Phenylobacterium zucineum HLK1: one gene and its partner. The protein of the gene in region 1 interacts with the protein of each later gene in a pairwise test. Links are inferred from orthologs where the notes say so. Each region holds a gene or a part of one and is shown on either strand. Other genes may lie near its edges.

Region 1 (8,188 bases):
ACCATCTTCTCGGCGATCTCGCGGGGCTTGCCCGACTCCATCGCCGTCTGGGTCTGGATCTCGCGCTCCTTGGCCACGGCCTCGGGGTCGAGATCGCTGGAGTTGAGCGCCAGCGGCGGGGTCGGGGTGCCGGCCACGTGCATGGCGATCTTGCGACCCACGTCCTTCAGCACCGCCTGGTCGCCGGCGCCTTCCAGCGCGACGAGCACGCCGAGGCGGGCCACGCCTTCGCCCTGCACGTTGTGCAGGTAGAGGGCGACGGCGCCGTTCTCGACCCTCAGGCGCTCGCTGCGGCGCAGGCGCATGTTCTCGCCGATCGTGGCGATCAGGCCGGTGACCAGGTCGTTGACCACCTCGCCCTCGGCCGTCTTGGCCTCGTGCAGGGTCTCCAGCGCCTCGTGCACCAGGGCCGTCGCGGCGATGCGGCGAGCGGCGTCCTGGAACTTCTCGTTCTTGGCGACGAAGTCGGTCTCGGCGTTCAGCTCGATCAGCACGCCGGACTTGCCGTCGGCGCTCACGAGGCCCGCGACGAGGCCTTCAGCCGCGGCGCGATCGGACTTCTTGGCCGCCTTGGAGAGGCCCTTGGTGCGCAGCCAGTCGGCCGCAGCTTCCAGGTCGCCGTTGTTCTCCTGCAGGGCCTTCTTGCAGTCCATCATGCCCGCGTCGGTTTTTTCGCGCAGTTCCTTGACCAGCGCAGCGGTGATCTCCGCCATGGTGGGCTCCTTTGGTCTGAATCGGAACGAGCCCCCTCATGAGGGCTCGCCGTGAGAGTTTCGTGTCGGCAGGCCCCGAGGGGCTTAGCCGGCTTGTTCTTCGCTCGACGCTTCGGCCGGAGCGGCCTCGGCGGCCGGAGCAGCTTCAGCAGCCGGCGCGGCTTCAGCGGCCGGGGCCTCCTCGGCGGGAGCTTCCGGGGCCGGGGCTTCCGGCGCCAGCTCGCGGGCCAGCGTGGGCTCCACCGGAGCTTCCGAGGCGCCGAGGTCCACGCCCGAGGCCGCCTGGCCGGCGGCGAGGCCGTCGAGGATCGCGTCGGCCATCAGGTCGCAGTAGAGCTGGATGGCGCGGGCCGCGTCGTCGTTGCCCGGGATCGGATAGGTGATGCCGTCCGGATTGCAGTTCGTGTCCAGGATGGCGATCACCGGAATGTTCAGCTTCCGGGCTTCCTGGATGGCGATCGCTTCCTTGTTGGTGTCGATCACGAACATCAGGTCGGGAATGCCGCCCATGTCCTTGATGCCGCCCAGGCTCAGCTCGAGCTTGTCGCGCTCGCGGGTGAGCTGCAGCAGTTCCTTCTTCGAACGGCCCTGGCCCTCGCCGCCGAGAACCGATTCCAGCTCGCGCAGGCGGGCGATCGAGTTCGAGACGGTGCGCCAGTTGGTGAGCGTGCCGCCCAGCCAGCGGTGGTTCACGTAGTACTGGGCGCAGCGCTTGGCCGCCGTGGCGATCGGCTCCGAGGCCTGCCGCTTGGTGCCCACGAACAGGATGCGGCCGCCGCCGGCGGCGACTTCGCGGACCTTCACCAGCGCCTGGTGCAGCAGCGGGATCGACTGCGACAGGTCGATGATGTGGATGTTGGAGCGGGCGCCGAAGATGTACTTGTCCATCTTCGGGTTCCAGCGGTGCGTCTGGTGGCCGAAGTGGGCGCCGGCTTCCAGCAGCTGGCGCATGGAGAATTCAGGCAGAGCCATCGTCTGTATCGTCTCTTTCTTCCGGTTGAACCGCCGCAGGCAACCCTCCGAAGAGGACCGGAACGGACAAGGACGGGATGTCTCCCCGGCCAGGCCGCACGCCCGCGTGTGGAATGAGGCGCGGATGTAGGGGCTGCGCGCCGGAAATGCAAGCTTTCGCCGCCCGCCGGCCGGTCAGGCCGGGTCCAGGAAGACCACCTCCACCGCCCGCCGACGTCGCCAGCCCAGCCGTTCGTAGAGCGCGATCGCCGTGACGTTGTGGTCGTAGACGTGCAGGAAGGCTTTCTCGCCCCGGGCGACGATGGCCCGGGTGACCAGCCCCATCAGGCCGGCCGCATAGCCGCGCCCCCGGAAGTCGGGGTGGGTGCATACCGCGCTGACCTCGGTGTAGCCCGGCAGCCGCAGGCGCTCGCCCGCCATGGCCGCCAGCCGCCCCCCCTCCCGCACGCCGATGAAGTCGCCCAGGCGGTGCGTGCGGCTGAAGAACGGTCCGGGCCGGGTCAGCGTCGCCAGCTCCAGCATCTCGTCCGCGTCCTCGTCGCCCAGGCGGACGACCTCGAAGCCGACGGTCGGGAACGCCGGATTCTCGGCCACCATCTGGCTGATCGGATCGCCCGGCGTGATGCGGACCCCCTCCAGGGCCCGGGGCGGGTCGGCCTCGAACAGCGCGGCCGGCCCGGTTTCGCGGACGAGAGCCGCCAGCCGTGCGAGGCTCTCCTCCGAACGGTCGGCCGCCGCGGCGAACAGGCCGTACTCGGGCGCGAGCCGGCGCGCGCGATCGTCGCCCAGCGCGAGGCCGGCTTGGCGTGTGGACAGCGCGGCCCATGCGGCCCGGTCCAGCGGATGCTGAGAAGGGTCAGTCATCGGCGGACAATGCCGTCGCGGCCCCGGTCGGTCTGGCGGTTTCCGGACGCATCGCGGGCGCCTAGAGATCCTCGATGAACACCACGCCGGGGGCGGTCTTGAGCGCGCCGCGCACGGCCCCGTCCAGGGTGAAGCGGCCGGGCAGCTTCAGCTCCACCTCGCGCCCGCCGTCCAGCCCCGCCACCAGGATGACCTCGCCGCCCCGGGTGTTGGTCACCCCCTCCAGGCGGCGTTTCAGCGCTTCGATCTCGGCGCTGCGCGGGGCCACGTGGACGCGCAGGCCGGCGACCACGTTCTCGATGGCCTTCTCCACCGGCTCCACGTCGTCCCCGAAGAAGCGCACCTCGCCCTCGCTGGCCTTCGCCCTCACCTTCAGGACCACGGCCCTGCCGGGCTCCAGCAGGTCGCGGCACTTGCGCAGCGACTCGGGCGGGAACAGCACCTCGTACTCGCCGGTCGGATCCGAGAACGTCACGAAGGCGAACTTCTCGCCGGTGCGCGACGGGCGCTCCTGCTTGCGCCGGATGACCCCGGCCATCCGCAGGGCCTCGGCGCCGGCCACCGCCCGGGCGATCGCGTCGGTCAGCAGGTCCGTGCGCTTGCGGCGCAGCGCCTCGACCATGTCGTCCAGCGGGTGGCCCGACAGGTAGAAGCCCACCGCCGCCAGCTCCTCGTCCAGCCGCTCGGTCGGGGTCCAGGGCTCGGCCCGCGTCAGCCGCGGCCGGTGGCCGCCCGACAGGTCGTCGCCGAACAAGCTGACCTTGCCCTCGGCACGGTCCGCGGCCAGCGCCTGGCCGTGGCCCACCAGGGTGTCCGCCGACGCGAGCAGCTCGGCCCGGTTCGGATGGATGGCGTCGAAGGCCCCGGCCCGCGCCAGGGTCTCGAAGGTGCGCTTGTTGACCTGCTTGGGGTCGATGCGCTCGACGAAGTCGAAGATGTCGCGGAACGGCCCGCCCTCGCGGCGCACCTGAACCACATGCTCCATGGCCTGCAGGCCGACGTTGCGGATGGCGCCGAGGGCGTAGAGCACCTCGCCGTTCTCCACCTCGAAGTCAGCGCCGGAGCGGTTCACGCACGGCGGACGGATCTTCACGCCGAAGCGCTTGGCGTCCTGGTAGAACACCGAGAGCTTGTCCGTGTTGGCGATGTCGAGGCTCATCGAGGCGGCGAAGAACTCGACCGGCGCGTTCGCCTTCAGCCAGGCGGTCTGGTAGCTGACCACGGCGTAGGCCGCGGCGTGGGACTTGTTGAAGCCGTAACCGGCGAACTTGTCGACGAGGTCGAAGATGGCGCCCGACTGGGCCGCAGGCACGCCCTTGGCCTCGGCCCCGGAGACGAACCGCGCGCGCTGCGCCTCCATCTCCTCCTTCTTCTTCTTGCCCATGGCGCGCCGCAGCAGGTCGGCTTCGCCCAGGCTGTAGCCCGCCAGGATCTGGGCGATCTGCATCACCTGCTCCTGGTAGACGATGATGCCGTAGGTCTCCTTCAGCACCCCTTCCAGCAGGGGGTGAAGGGTGTCGATCGGCTTGCGGCCGAACTTGCAGTCCACGAACGCCGGGATGTTGTCCATCGGGCCCGGCCGGTACAGCGAGACGATGGCGGTCACGTCCTCAATGCTGGACGGCCGCAGCTGGCGCAGGGTGTCGCGCATCCCCTGCCCTTCGAGCTGGAAGACCCCGATGGTCTGGGCGTTGCTCATCAGCTCGTAGGTGGGCCCGTCGTCGAGCGGCAGGGCGTTCATGTCGACCGCCGCGCCGCGCTTCTCCAGGTGCTTCACCGCCCGGTCGATGACGGTCAGCGTCTTCAGGCCAAGGAAGTCGAACTTCACCAGGCCCGCGCTCTCGACCCACTTCATGTTGAACTGGGTGGCCGGCAGCTCCGAGCGGGGATCGCGGTACAGCGGCGTCAGCTGGGTCAGCGGCCGGTCGCCGATCACCACGCCGGCGGCGTGGGTCGAGGCGTTGCGGTAGAGGCCCTCCAGCTGCAGGGCGACGTCGAGCAGGCGCGCCACCGCCTCGTCGCGGGCGGCCTCCTCCTTCAGCCGCGGCTCGATGTCCAGGGCCTGGGCCAGGGTCACCGGATTGGCCGGGTTGGCCGGCACCATCTTGGCCAGGCGGTCCACCTGGCCCAGCGGCAGCTGCATCACCCGGCCGACATCGCGCAGCACGGCCCGCGCCTGCAGCGTGCCGAAGGTGATGATCTGGGCGACCTTGTCCCGGCCGTAGCGCTGCTGGACGTAGTTGATCACCTCCTCCCGCCGCTCCTGGCAGAAGTCGATGTCGAAGTCGGGCATCGAGACCCGCTCGGGATTCAGGAAGCGCTCGAACAGCAGGCCGTAGCGCAGCGGGTCGAGGTTGGTGATGGTCAGAGCGTAGGCGACCAGCGAGCCCGCGCCCGACCCCCGCCCCGGCCCCACCGGGATGCCGCGCGCCTTCGCCCACTTGATGAAGTCCGAGACGATCAGGAAGTAGCCCGGGAATCCCATCTGGGTGATGACCTGGATCTCGCGCTCCAGGCGGGCCTCGTACTCCTCGGCCGGGAAAGCGTTCGCCTGGCCCGCGGCCATGCGGGCCCTCAGCCCCTCGCGCGCCTGGTGCGCCAGCTCCTCGGCCTCGGATCGGCCCTCGTCGGTGAAGCTCGGCAGCAGCGGATCGCGCTTGTGCACCATGAAGGCGCACCGCCGCGCGATGTCGAGGGTGTTGTCGCAGGCCTCGGGCAGGTCGGCGAACAGCGCGCGCATGTCGGCCGGCGACTTGAACCAGTGCTCGGCGGTCACCCGCCGGCGCTCGTCCTGGCCCACGAAGCTGCCGTCGGCGATGCACAGCAGCGCGTCGTGCGCCTGGTGCATCTGCGGGTTCTTGAAATAGACGTCGTTGGTGGCGACGAGCGGAACGTCCTCGTCGTAAGCGAAGGCCACCAGTTCGCCCTCGGCGGCGGCTTCGGCGGGCAGGCCGTGGCGCTGCAGCTCGACGTAGAAGCGACTGCCGAACGCCCGCTTCATCTCGGCCAGGGCCGCCCGGCCCTCCTTGACCTTCCCGGCGGCGAACAGGTGGTCCACGGGGCCGTCGGGGCCGCCCGACAGCAGGATCAGGCCCTCGGACCGCTCGACCACCTTGGTCCAGGGAACGTGCGGCTCTTCCGAGGCGTCCACGTCCAGATAGGCCGCCGAGGACAGTTCGCAGAGGTTGAGATAGCCCTGCTCGCTCTGCGCCAGCAGCATGATCGTCGGCGTCTTGGCCCAGCGTTCGGGCGGGCGGTCGCCGATGCCGCTGACCGGCAGGGCGCAGCCGATGATCGGCTGGACGCCGGATCCCTTGGTGGCGACCGAGAACTCCAGCGCGCCGAACAGATTGGCCCGGTCGGCGAGCGCGACGGCGGGCATGCCCCACGCCTTGGCCAGGTCGCCGATCTTGTCGGCCTTGATCGCGCCTTCCAGCAACGAGTAGGCGGAGCGGACGCGGAGGTGGACGAAGCCTGCGTCAGCCGTGGCCGGGCCCTCTCCGCTCAAGCTCGCCGCCTCCCCCATCCGCATGGCGTCAGCCCATCTGGGACGCCACGACGCACACCATCCAGACAAAGCTGGCCACCGACATAAACGCCAGCGATTCCCGGGCGAGACGAACCATCTGCGGCATCCTTCCTGTGGGCGTCCCTGTGGAAAAGCCGAGGGACAACCGTTGCGTTCCTTGTTCGTTCTTATTCGCCTTTTGTTCTCGTCGTCAAGCCTGCTATAGCTGGGCCGTGGACAATGGGGATGTGCGGACCATGAGGACATTTGCAGCGGCCATCGCCCTGGCCTTCTCCTGCAGCGCCGCGACGGCGGCGACCGAAGCCGACGTGCGGCTGTTCCAGCTCGAGGCCACGGCCCCGGCGGATTGCGCCGCGCCCGCCGCCGGGCAGGGACAGCCGATCGAAGTCCCGGACACCCTCGACCCCGACGCCCAAGCCGCCCTCGCCGCCGGGGTCTTCCTCGCGCTGCACGACCCCTCCGGCGCCGGAACGTGGCCGATGGCGGACATCGGCGCGGCGGGTCCGTGCCGGCTCGCCCGCTTCGAAGCCGACGGCGTCGTCTGGACGATCTCGGGCGCTGACGGGCGAGCGCCACCGAGATGGATGCAGGCTCCGGGGCGCGAAGGCGTGTTCTACGTCGCCCGCGGCCCGGCCCTTCCGGACGCCCTCGCCTGGAGCCGGACCCGTCAAGGGCTGCCGCCGAGTACGCAGCCGCCCGCCTACTACCTGGCCGGGACCACGGCCGGCGAGCACTACGTCTTCCGGATCTACGATTCCTTGCCCGACACCCGCCGGCTCGCCGACGACCTTTCGGCCCTCCTCGAGACCCAGGCGCCGCCGCTGGCGGTGCTGGCCGCCGGCGACGCCGTGACCCTGTTCCGGGAAACGACCTCCGGCGTTTACGCGGAGATCTTCCGCCCCGGCGCGATCACGCCGGACCGGCCGGCCAAGCTCTACGGCGCCGACGGGCGGTTCTTCTCCGGCGGCTTCGGCGAGGACTGGCGCCTACGGGGTTCCGGTTTCGTCTGTCCCGCCGCGTTCGGGGCGTTCGAGCGGGCCTACGGGGCGATCCTCAATCCGTCCGAAGAGGCGATGGACGTGAGCTGCGGCTACGCGACGGAGGAGAGCTTCATCACCATCTTCGTCTCGCGCGCGCCCGACGTCCGCGGCGACAAGGCCTACTTCGCCAGCGTGATCTCCGACGCAGAGGGGGCGCTGGAACAGCCACGGAAGCTGAAGGACCCGCCCACCGGCCGGAAGTGGCCGATCCAGGCCGGCCGCGCGTGGGTCGACAAGGCCGGCCTGATGCAGGAGGTGATGCTGATGCGGCGTGGCGAGCACATCGTCGAGTTGCGGGGAACCTACATCCTCGACGACGTGCAGGCCGCGGGCGAGACGCTGATCAAGCTGATCGAGCTGCTGCCGCCTCCGAGCTGAGCGCGCCTAAGGCTTGGTCCACGGCTCCAGGTGGCCGTCCTTGAGCGTCAGCACCCGGTCCATGTGGCCGGCGAGCTCGAGGTTGTGAGTGGCGACCAAGGCGGCGACGCCCTGGCTGCGGGCAAGCCCGTAGAGGTTCTCGAACACCCCTTCGGAGGTCTTGGGGTCGAGGTTGCCGGTGGGCTCGTCGGCCAGCAGGATGCGCGGGGCGTTGGCCAGCGCCCGGGCCACGGCCACCCGCTGCTGCTCGCCGCCTGAGAGCTGGGCCGGCTGGTGGTGGACCCGGTCGGTCAGGCCCAACTCCCCCAGCAGCACCGCCGCCCGCGCCTGGGCGGCCTTGCGGCTCTTGCCGGCGATCATCTGCGGCAGGGCCACGTTGTCCAGCGCCGAGAACTCGGGCAGCAGGTGGTGGAACTGATAGACGAACCCGATGGTCGCCAGGCGCACGCGCGTGCGCTCGGCCTCGGCCAGGTTCGAGCAGTCGCGGCCAAGGACGGTGATCCGCCCCGCGTCCGGATGCTCCAGCAGGCCCGCTGCGTGCAGCAGCGACGACTTGCCCGAGCCCGACGGTCCGATCAGCCCGACGATCTCGCCGGGCCGCAGGTCGAGGTCCACGCCGCGCAGCACCGTCAGCGGCCCCGCCGCCGTGCGGTAGGTGCGCTCCAGCCCGCGTATCGAAAGGACGGGCTCAC
Region 2 (7,027 bases), 1.6 Mb from region 1 along the record:
AGACGCGCATCCAGCTGATGTGCCCGTCGCGCTCGCTGATCGGCTACCAGGGCGAGTTCCTGACCGACACCCGCGGCTCGGGGGTGCTGAACCGCGTGTTCAGCCACTACGAGCCGCACAAGGGCGCCATCGAGGGCCGTCCGAAGGGCGTGCTGGTGTCCAACTCCGACGGCGAGACCGCCGCCTACGCCCTGTGGAACCTCGAGGAACGCGGCGTGATGTTCGTCGGCGCCGGCGAGAAGACCTACCAGGGCATGATCATCGGCGAGAACTCCCGCTCGGACGACCTCGACGTCAATCCGATCAAGGGCAAGCAGCTGACCAACGTCCGCGCCTCGGGCAAGGACGAGGCCGTGCGCCTGACCCCGCCGCGGCGCCTCACCCTCGAACAGGCCATCGCCTACATCGAGGAGGACGAGCTGGTCGAAGTGACGCCGAAATCGATCCGCCTGCGCAAGGAGGTGCTGAACCCCTCCTTCCGCAAGAAGCGCGTCAGGGAAGAGTAGACGCCGGCGCCACACCCGTGACACTTGGGAAGCGTATGGAGTCTCCGAGATGACGCTTCCCGCCCCAGCCGCCGCGCACGCCAAGCCGCCCCGCCACTACCCGACCCCCGCCGCCAAATGCGCGGACTTGGTGGTGCATGTGGTCGGGCTGACGCTGGCGCTGGTGGGGGGGATCGTGCTGCTGACGCTGGCGGTGCAGGCCGGCTCGATCAGCAAGGTCGTGGGCGTCTCGATCTACGCCGCCGGCATCATCGCCATGCTGGCCTTCTCCACGGCCTACAACTTCGCCAGGCCCCAGCACCGCCCGACCCTGCGGCGGCTGGACCACGCCGGGATCTTCCTGATGATCGCCGGCTCCTACACGCCCTTCACCCTCGGCCTTCCCGGCGCCTGGGGCTGGGGCATGACCGCCGCCGTCTGGTCGATCGCCACCCTCGGCGCGCTCGGCAAGCTGTTCCTGAAGGGCCTGGACCGGAAGTTCTGGGTGGGCGTCTACCTGGCGCTCGGCTGGCTGGTGGTCATCGCCCTGAAGCCGATCATCGACAGCCTGGCCTGGTACGCCTTCGTCCTGCTGGTGACGGGCGGGGTCCTCTATTCGACCGGCGTGATCTTCTACGTGAACAAGCGGCTGAAGTTCTCGCGGGCCATCTGGCACGGCCACGTCGTGGCCGCGGCCGGCGCGCACTGGGCGGCGGTGCTGCTGGGGGTGGTGCTGGCCGCCCAGCACTGAGCCCCGATCTCGCCCTCGACCTCGGCCTCGACGAAGCAGCCGTTCATCGCCAGCACCTGGGCCACGATGCAGGCCGCGGCCCCCAGCGAGGCCGGCGGGACCGCGTCCAGCAGGTCCGACAGCCTGGCGTCCATGGCGTCGTAGGCTTCGGCCTGGGCGAAGGCGAACACGTCCAGCATCGCCCGCTCGTCCCGCGTCACCGCCGGGTCGCCCGGCCTCGAGACCGTGAGGCGTCGCCGGCCGTGCAGGGCGAGCTGCTGCAGGAACACCTCCAGCGTCCGGCAGGCCTCCTGCCCCGTCCAGCCGCAGACGAACTCGAACTGCGCCACCGCGCCGGGACAACCGGTCCCCAGCGCCAGCCGGCGGATCGCCCCGACCAGCAGGCGCTCGCCCCGGAACAGGGACAGGAATAGCGACAGGTCCTGATCGCACATGGCCGACTCCTGCGTTGGGAGCCGACGGTAGTGCTATTGAGAATCGTTCGCAACAACTCTCTGCCGGGAGATTCGGGGCGTCAGAGCGGCCGCTCCATCCACACGTCGCAGCGGGCGTACTCGGTGTCGGTCGGGGCCAGGTCGCGGAAGCCCATGGCGCGGTAGAGGCCGAGCGCCGGCGCCAGCCCCGAGTTCGTCTCCAGATAGAGCCGCGGCGCACCCGCTTCCCGCCCGGCCTCGATGCAGCGCTCCATCAGCCGGCGGCCCAGGCCCGAGCGTCGCGCCGCCTCCGACACCGTCATCTTGGCCACCTCGTAGCCGCCGTCGGCCATGCGGATCAGGGCCACGCAGCCGACGGGCCGACCGTCCTGCAGCGCGATGAAGATCCGCCCCCCCGGGTCGATGATCTTGCCCTGGGGATCCTCCAGCACCTCGCGGTCCTTGGCCTCAAGGGTGAAGTGCCGCGAAATCCAGGCCTCGTTGAGGGTGCGGAAGGCCTCGGCGTAGCGGGGCTCGAACTCGACGATCTCCATGGAACCCTCCGGATGGTGGCGCTGGCCCGACTCTGGGGCCAAGGTTGATGTGATGGCCAATCCGATTTTCTCCAACCTGCCCACCACCGTCTTCGAGGAGATGTCGGGCCTGGCGCGCGACCTGGGCGCGATCAACCTCGGCCAGGGCTTCCCCGACGATCCCGGCCCCGAAGCCGTCCGCGCGAAGGCCGCGGACGCAGTGCTGAACGGCTACAACCAGTATCCGCCCATGCGCGGCCTGCCGGACCTGCGGCGCGCGGTGGCCGCGCACTATGCCCGCACGCAGGGCCTCGACCTCGACTGGGAGGCCGAGGTCACCATCACCTCGGGCGCGACCGAGGCGCTGACCGCCGCCTTCCTGGCGCTGATCCGGCCCGGCGACGAGGTGGTGCTGTTCCAGCCGCTGTACGACAGCTACCTGCCGATGATCCGGCTGGCGGGCGGCATCCCCCGTCTCGTGCGCCTCGCCCCGCCGCACTGGCGCTTCGACCGGGCCATGCTGGAGGCGACGTTCTCGGACCGCACCCGCTTCGTTGTGCTGAACAATCCGATCAATCCGGCCGGCGTGGTCTTTCCCGAGGAGGACCTGGCGCTGCTGGCCGAGTTCTGCGCGCGCTTCGACGCCACGGTCATCTGCGACGAAGTGTGGGAGCAGGTGGTGTTCGGCGCCGCCCGCCACCGGCCGCTGATCGCCTTTCCCGGCATGCGCGAGCGCACGGTGAAGATCGGCTCGGCGGGCAAGATGTTCGGCCTCACCGGCTGGAAGGTGGGGTTCCTGTGCGCCGCACCGGCGCTCACCCACAGCCTGGCCCGCGCGCACCAGTTCCTGACCTTCACCACCGCGCCCAACCTGCAGGCGGCGGTGGCCTGGGGCCTGGACAATTCCGGCGACTGGTTCGAGGCCATGCCGCGGCAGCTCGAAGCCTCCCGCGACCGGCTGGCCGGGGGTCTGCGGCGCGAGGGCTTCGCCGTCCTCCCCAGCCAGGGCACCTATTTCCTTAACGTGGACCTGGCCGCCTCGGGGGTGGCCGAGGGCGACCGCGCCTTCTGCCTTCGCGCGGTCCATGAGGCGGGCGTCGCCGCCATTCCGGTCTCGGCCTTCTACGAGGTGGCGCCGGTGACCCACATCATGCGGCTGTGCTTCGCCAAGGCCGACGCCGTTCTGGACGAGGGCGTAAGGCGGCTGGCCCGCGCGCGCGAGCTCTCGCGTGCGAAGGCCGGCTGATGGAGCGCTGAGCGAATGATGGGAGGGACGAGGGTTCTGCAGTGCGCTTGGCCCGCCCCTCTACCATCAACTCAGCAGGTCGTGCCGCCGTCGACGACGATCGTCTGACCGGTCGTCCAGGCGCCGGCGCGCGAGGCCAGGTAGATAGCCGCGCCCGCCAGGTCGTCGGGCTCGCCCAGGCGGCGCAGCGGCGTGCCCGAACTGGCGCGCTTCTCGCCCTCGGGCGTGTCCCACAGGGCGCGGGCGAAGTCGGTCTTCACCAGGCCCGGCGCGATGCAGTTCACCCGGATATTGTCCGGTCCCAGCTCCTGGGCGAGGTTGCGGGCGAGCTGCATGTCGGCCGCCTTGGAGATGCAGTAGGCGCCGATCACCGTCGAGCCGCGCAGACCGCCGATGGACGAGACGATGATGATCGCGCCGTCCTTCCGCTCGCGCATCTCGGGCGCGACCATGCCCACCAGCCAGTTGTTCGCGATGATGTTGTTCTCGAGGATCTTCCGGAACGCATCGTCCGTGATGTCGAGCTGGCTGCCGTAGAACGGGTTCGAGGCGGCGTTGCAGACCAGGATGTCGATCTTGCCGAAGGCCTTGCGGGTCTCGTCCACCAGCCGCTGAAGGTCCTCCTTCGAGGAGATGTTGGCCGGCACGGCGATGGCGTGGCCCGGACGCGCGGCGTTGATGGCTTCGGCGACCTCCTCGCAGGGGCCGGCCTTGCGGGACGAGATCACCACCTTGGCGCCCTGCTCGGCCATGCGCTCGGCGATGGCCCGGCCGATGCCGCGCGACGATCCGGTGATCACCGCCACCTTGCCCGTCAGGTCGAACAGACCGCCCGCGCCGACCTTCAGTTTGTCCATCGTCTCGCTCACGGCGCTCTCCCAAACAGTTGTTTGACTCGGCCGCCATTTGCGACGGGCCCTGCCGCCCGGTCAAGCGCTCAGCGGCAGACGGCGTAGCGGCCGAAGTCCAGGTGCAGGTGGTCGCGGTGGGCGGCGTTATAGTCGGGGCTCAGCACCGCCCGGAACCATGGGCAGGCTCCGTCGCGGACCCGCCGCAGGAAGCGGCCCCGGGGCCCCTCCGAGCGGAAGTCGCGCAGGACGCTGACCTGCTCGCCCGAGGCCGTGCGGAAGGCGGCCACGTCAAGCGCGTTGGCGAAAGCGTGCTCGCTGCGCCGGCCCTCGCTCCGGCCATAGACGTTCCGGCAGGCGTAGGTCCCGTAGTGCTCCACCCGCGCGATCGGCTGGCCCAGCTCCTGGCGTGCGGCGGGCTGCAGGACGTGCCGGCTCCAGAAGGCGTAGCCCAGCGCCACCGGGCAGGTGACCACCGGCGCCGCCGGGCTGAGCGGCGCGGCCGCCCCGTCGCGGATTCGCACCGTGTTCCGCGTGGCGCATTCGCCCAGGTCGCGGTCCGGCTCCTCGACGAAGGCGACCTCGCCCTCCGACAGCACCTTGCGGCACAGCTCCGGATCGGCGGCGGCGCGGGCGAACTTCACCTGAGTGGCGAGGCCCACCGGCTGGTCCAGGCGCAGCGGCTTCCAGGGCAGGTCCTCCGGCGGAGCCCAGCGGTCGACGGCGATCAGCAGCAGCAGTCCCGCGAACGTCCAGTCGAGCAGGGTCGCCCAGAGGGCGGAGAGCGCCAGCGCCTCGGGCGGGACGGGCTTCAAACTGGGGAAACGCAGCCGCACGAGGTCCCAACGGGCGCCGGCGCTTGCGGTTCAGGAGGCCAGCGGCCAAGCTTCGGGCCAGTCGGGAGGGACCTCACATGCGTATCCTGGGGCGGATCGCGCTCGGCCTGCTCGCCGTGGCGCTGGGGCTGGCGGCCGTAGTGGTGGTGCGGACGTTGACCTACGAGGCGCCGGCGGGGGCGGACACGTCGGACGTGGTGCTGGCGGGGCCCGTGCCGGTGGACGTCGCCCGCGCCGCCCAGCGCCTGAGCGCCGCGATCCAGATCCCCACCGTGCGCCACCAGGACAGGGCCGAGGACCAGCCCGCCGAGTGGGACCGGCTGCACGCCCTGCTGCAGGCGGCCTATCCCGCCGCCCACGGCGCCATGACCCGCGAGGTCGTGGACGCCCAGACGCTGATCTACACCTGGGCCGGGACCGACCCGTCGCTGGCCCCGATCATCCTGATGGCGCACCAGGACGTGGTGCCGGTCACCGCCGGGACCGAGGCGGACTGGAAGCACCCGCCCTTCGCCGGCGTCATCGCCGAGGACGCGGTCTGGGGCCGGGGGGCGATCGACGACAAGGGCTCGCTGATCGGCCTCTTCGAGGCGATCGAGATCCTCGCCGGCCAGGGGTTCAAGCCGAAGCGCACCGTCATCCTCCTGTCGGGCGGCGACGAGGAGGTGCTGGGCTCGGGCGCCCAGGCCGCCGCCCGCCTGCTGCAGGCCCGCGGCGTGAAGGCCGAATTCGTCCTCGACGAAGGGCTCGTCGTGCTCTCGGACAACCCGATCACCGGTGGGCGGCTGGCCGTGATCGGCACGGCCGAGAAGGGCTACGGCACCCTGAAGGTCACCGCCCGCGCAACCGGCGGCCACTCCTCGGCCCCGCCGCCGGACGCCGGCGGGGTGGCGACCCTGGCCAAGGCGATCACGGCCATCGTCGAGGCCCCCTTCCCGCTCGCCTTCCGCGGGCCGGGCGCCGACATGCTGAAGACGGTCGCGCCCGACGCGCCGTTCGCGGTGCGGATGGCGGTGGCCAACGAGTGGCTGTTCGGCCCGCTGCTGACCCGGCAGGTCGGCGCGACGCCCGCGGGCGCGGCCCTGCTGCACACCACCATCGCCCCGACCATGCTGAAGGGCAGTCCCAAGGAGAACGTCCTGCCGCAGGACGCCACGGCCTGGATCAACTACCGCATCGCGCCCGGCGACAGTTCGGCGAGCGTCATGGCGAAGGCGAAGGCGGCGGTGGGCGACCTGCCCGTCACGCTGGCCTGGAATGCGACGCCCGGCGAGCCCTCGCCGGTGTCGTCCACGGACTCCTGGGCATGGAAGACCCTCGCGGCCGTCGCCCGCGACGTCACCGGCGCGCCGGTCGCCCCCAGCCTCGTCACCGCCGCCACCGACAGCCGCTGGATGCATCCGGTGGCCAAGGACGTCTACCGCTTCCAGCCGGTCGAGTTCGCGATGTCGGACATCCAGATGATCCACGGCACGAACGAGCACCTGAGCCTGAAGAACCTCGAGGCCATGGTGCAGTTCTACGCCCGGCTGATCGCCACGGCGGCCGGCTGAGGCGATTTCCCGGCGGCGCCCGCTTGCCGGAACGCCCGCGGACCAATAACTCGGTAGGAGACGAAATCTGCCCGCGGGACCTTCGCGCGACATGCGCGTTTCCGCCGGCGCGAAGGAGCCGCCATGCTGAAGTGGATCGCCTACATGGACGAAGACGGGGACGACGAGGACAAGGGCCGCCTGCCCGACATGCCGATGACGTCGGGGCCGGTCCAGAACGCCCTCTTCAAGTCCCGCACCGTCCTCGTCTTCGGCGAGATCGACATGCGCCTGGCCGAGCGGGTCACCGCCCAGCTCACCGCGCTGGCGGCCGAGAGCGACAAGCCGATCCGGATGATCATCAACTCGCCGGGCGGCCACGT

Evidence for each region. The genes of interacting proteins can lie anywhere in the genome.
Region 2: the proteins of dnaE (region 1) and PHZ_RS17380 interact in binary tests that used the Escherichia coli proteins (3 or more experiments, as listed by UniProt). The link is inferred for Phenylobacterium zucineum HLK1 from one-to-one orthologs.

The regions. Positions count from the first base shown.
Region 1 is NC_011144.1:1,989,765-1,997,952, forward strand. What follows is about bases 2,411-6,398. They hold dnaE (DNA polymerase III subunit alpha), read right to left. Parts: upstream 6,058-6,398; coding sequence 2,611-6,057; downstream 2,411-2,610. Other genes in these bases: PHZ_RS09800 (GNAT family N-acetyltransferase), read right to left, coding at 2,411-2,549; sidA (cell division inhibitor SidA), read right to left, coding at 6,086-6,184; PHZ_RS09815 (hypothetical protein), read left to right, coding at 6,315-6,398. Outside these bases: tsf (translation elongation factor Ts), read right to left, coding at 1-713; rpsB (30S ribosomal protein S2), read right to left, coding at 798-1,685; more of PHZ_RS09800, read right to left, coding at 1,860-2,410; more of PHZ_RS09815, read left to right, coding at 6,399-7,496; PHZ_RS09820 (ABC transporter ATP-binding protein), read right to left, coding at 7,503-8,188; PHZ_RS09825 (lipoprotein-releasing ABC transporter permease subunit), read right to left, coding at 8,185-8,188. UniProt on the Escherichia coli protein: DNA polymerase III is a complex, multichain enzyme responsible for most of the replicative synthesis in bacteria. This DNA polymerase also exhibits 3' to 5' exonuclease activity. The alpha chain is the DNA polymerase catalytic subunit.
Region 2 is NC_011144.1:3,560,483-3,567,509, forward strand. Bases 1,515-4,341 are described here. They hold PHZ_RS17380 (aminotransferase), read left to right. Parts: upstream 1,515-2,255; coding sequence 2,256-3,428; downstream 3,429-4,341. Other genes in these bases: PHZ_RS22820 (hypothetical protein), read right to left, coding at 1,515-1,670; PHZ_RS17375 (GNAT family N-acetyltransferase), read right to left, coding at 1,751-2,203; PHZ_RS17385 (SDR family oxidoreductase), read right to left, coding at 3,500-4,285. In the rest of the region: translational GTPase TypA, read left to right, coding at 1-506; PAQR family membrane homeostasis protein TrhA, read left to right, coding at 556-1,236; more of PHZ_RS22820, read right to left, coding at 1,119-1,514; PHZ_RS17390 (extensin-like domain-containing protein), read right to left, coding at 4,366-5,091; PHZ_RS17395 (M20 family peptidase), read left to right, coding at 5,190-6,665; PHZ_RS17400 (ATP-dependent Clp protease proteolytic subunit), read left to right, coding at 6,789-7,027. UniProt on the Escherichia coli protein: Shows aminotransferase activity with methionine and histidine as substrates, and to a lesser extent also with phenylalanine.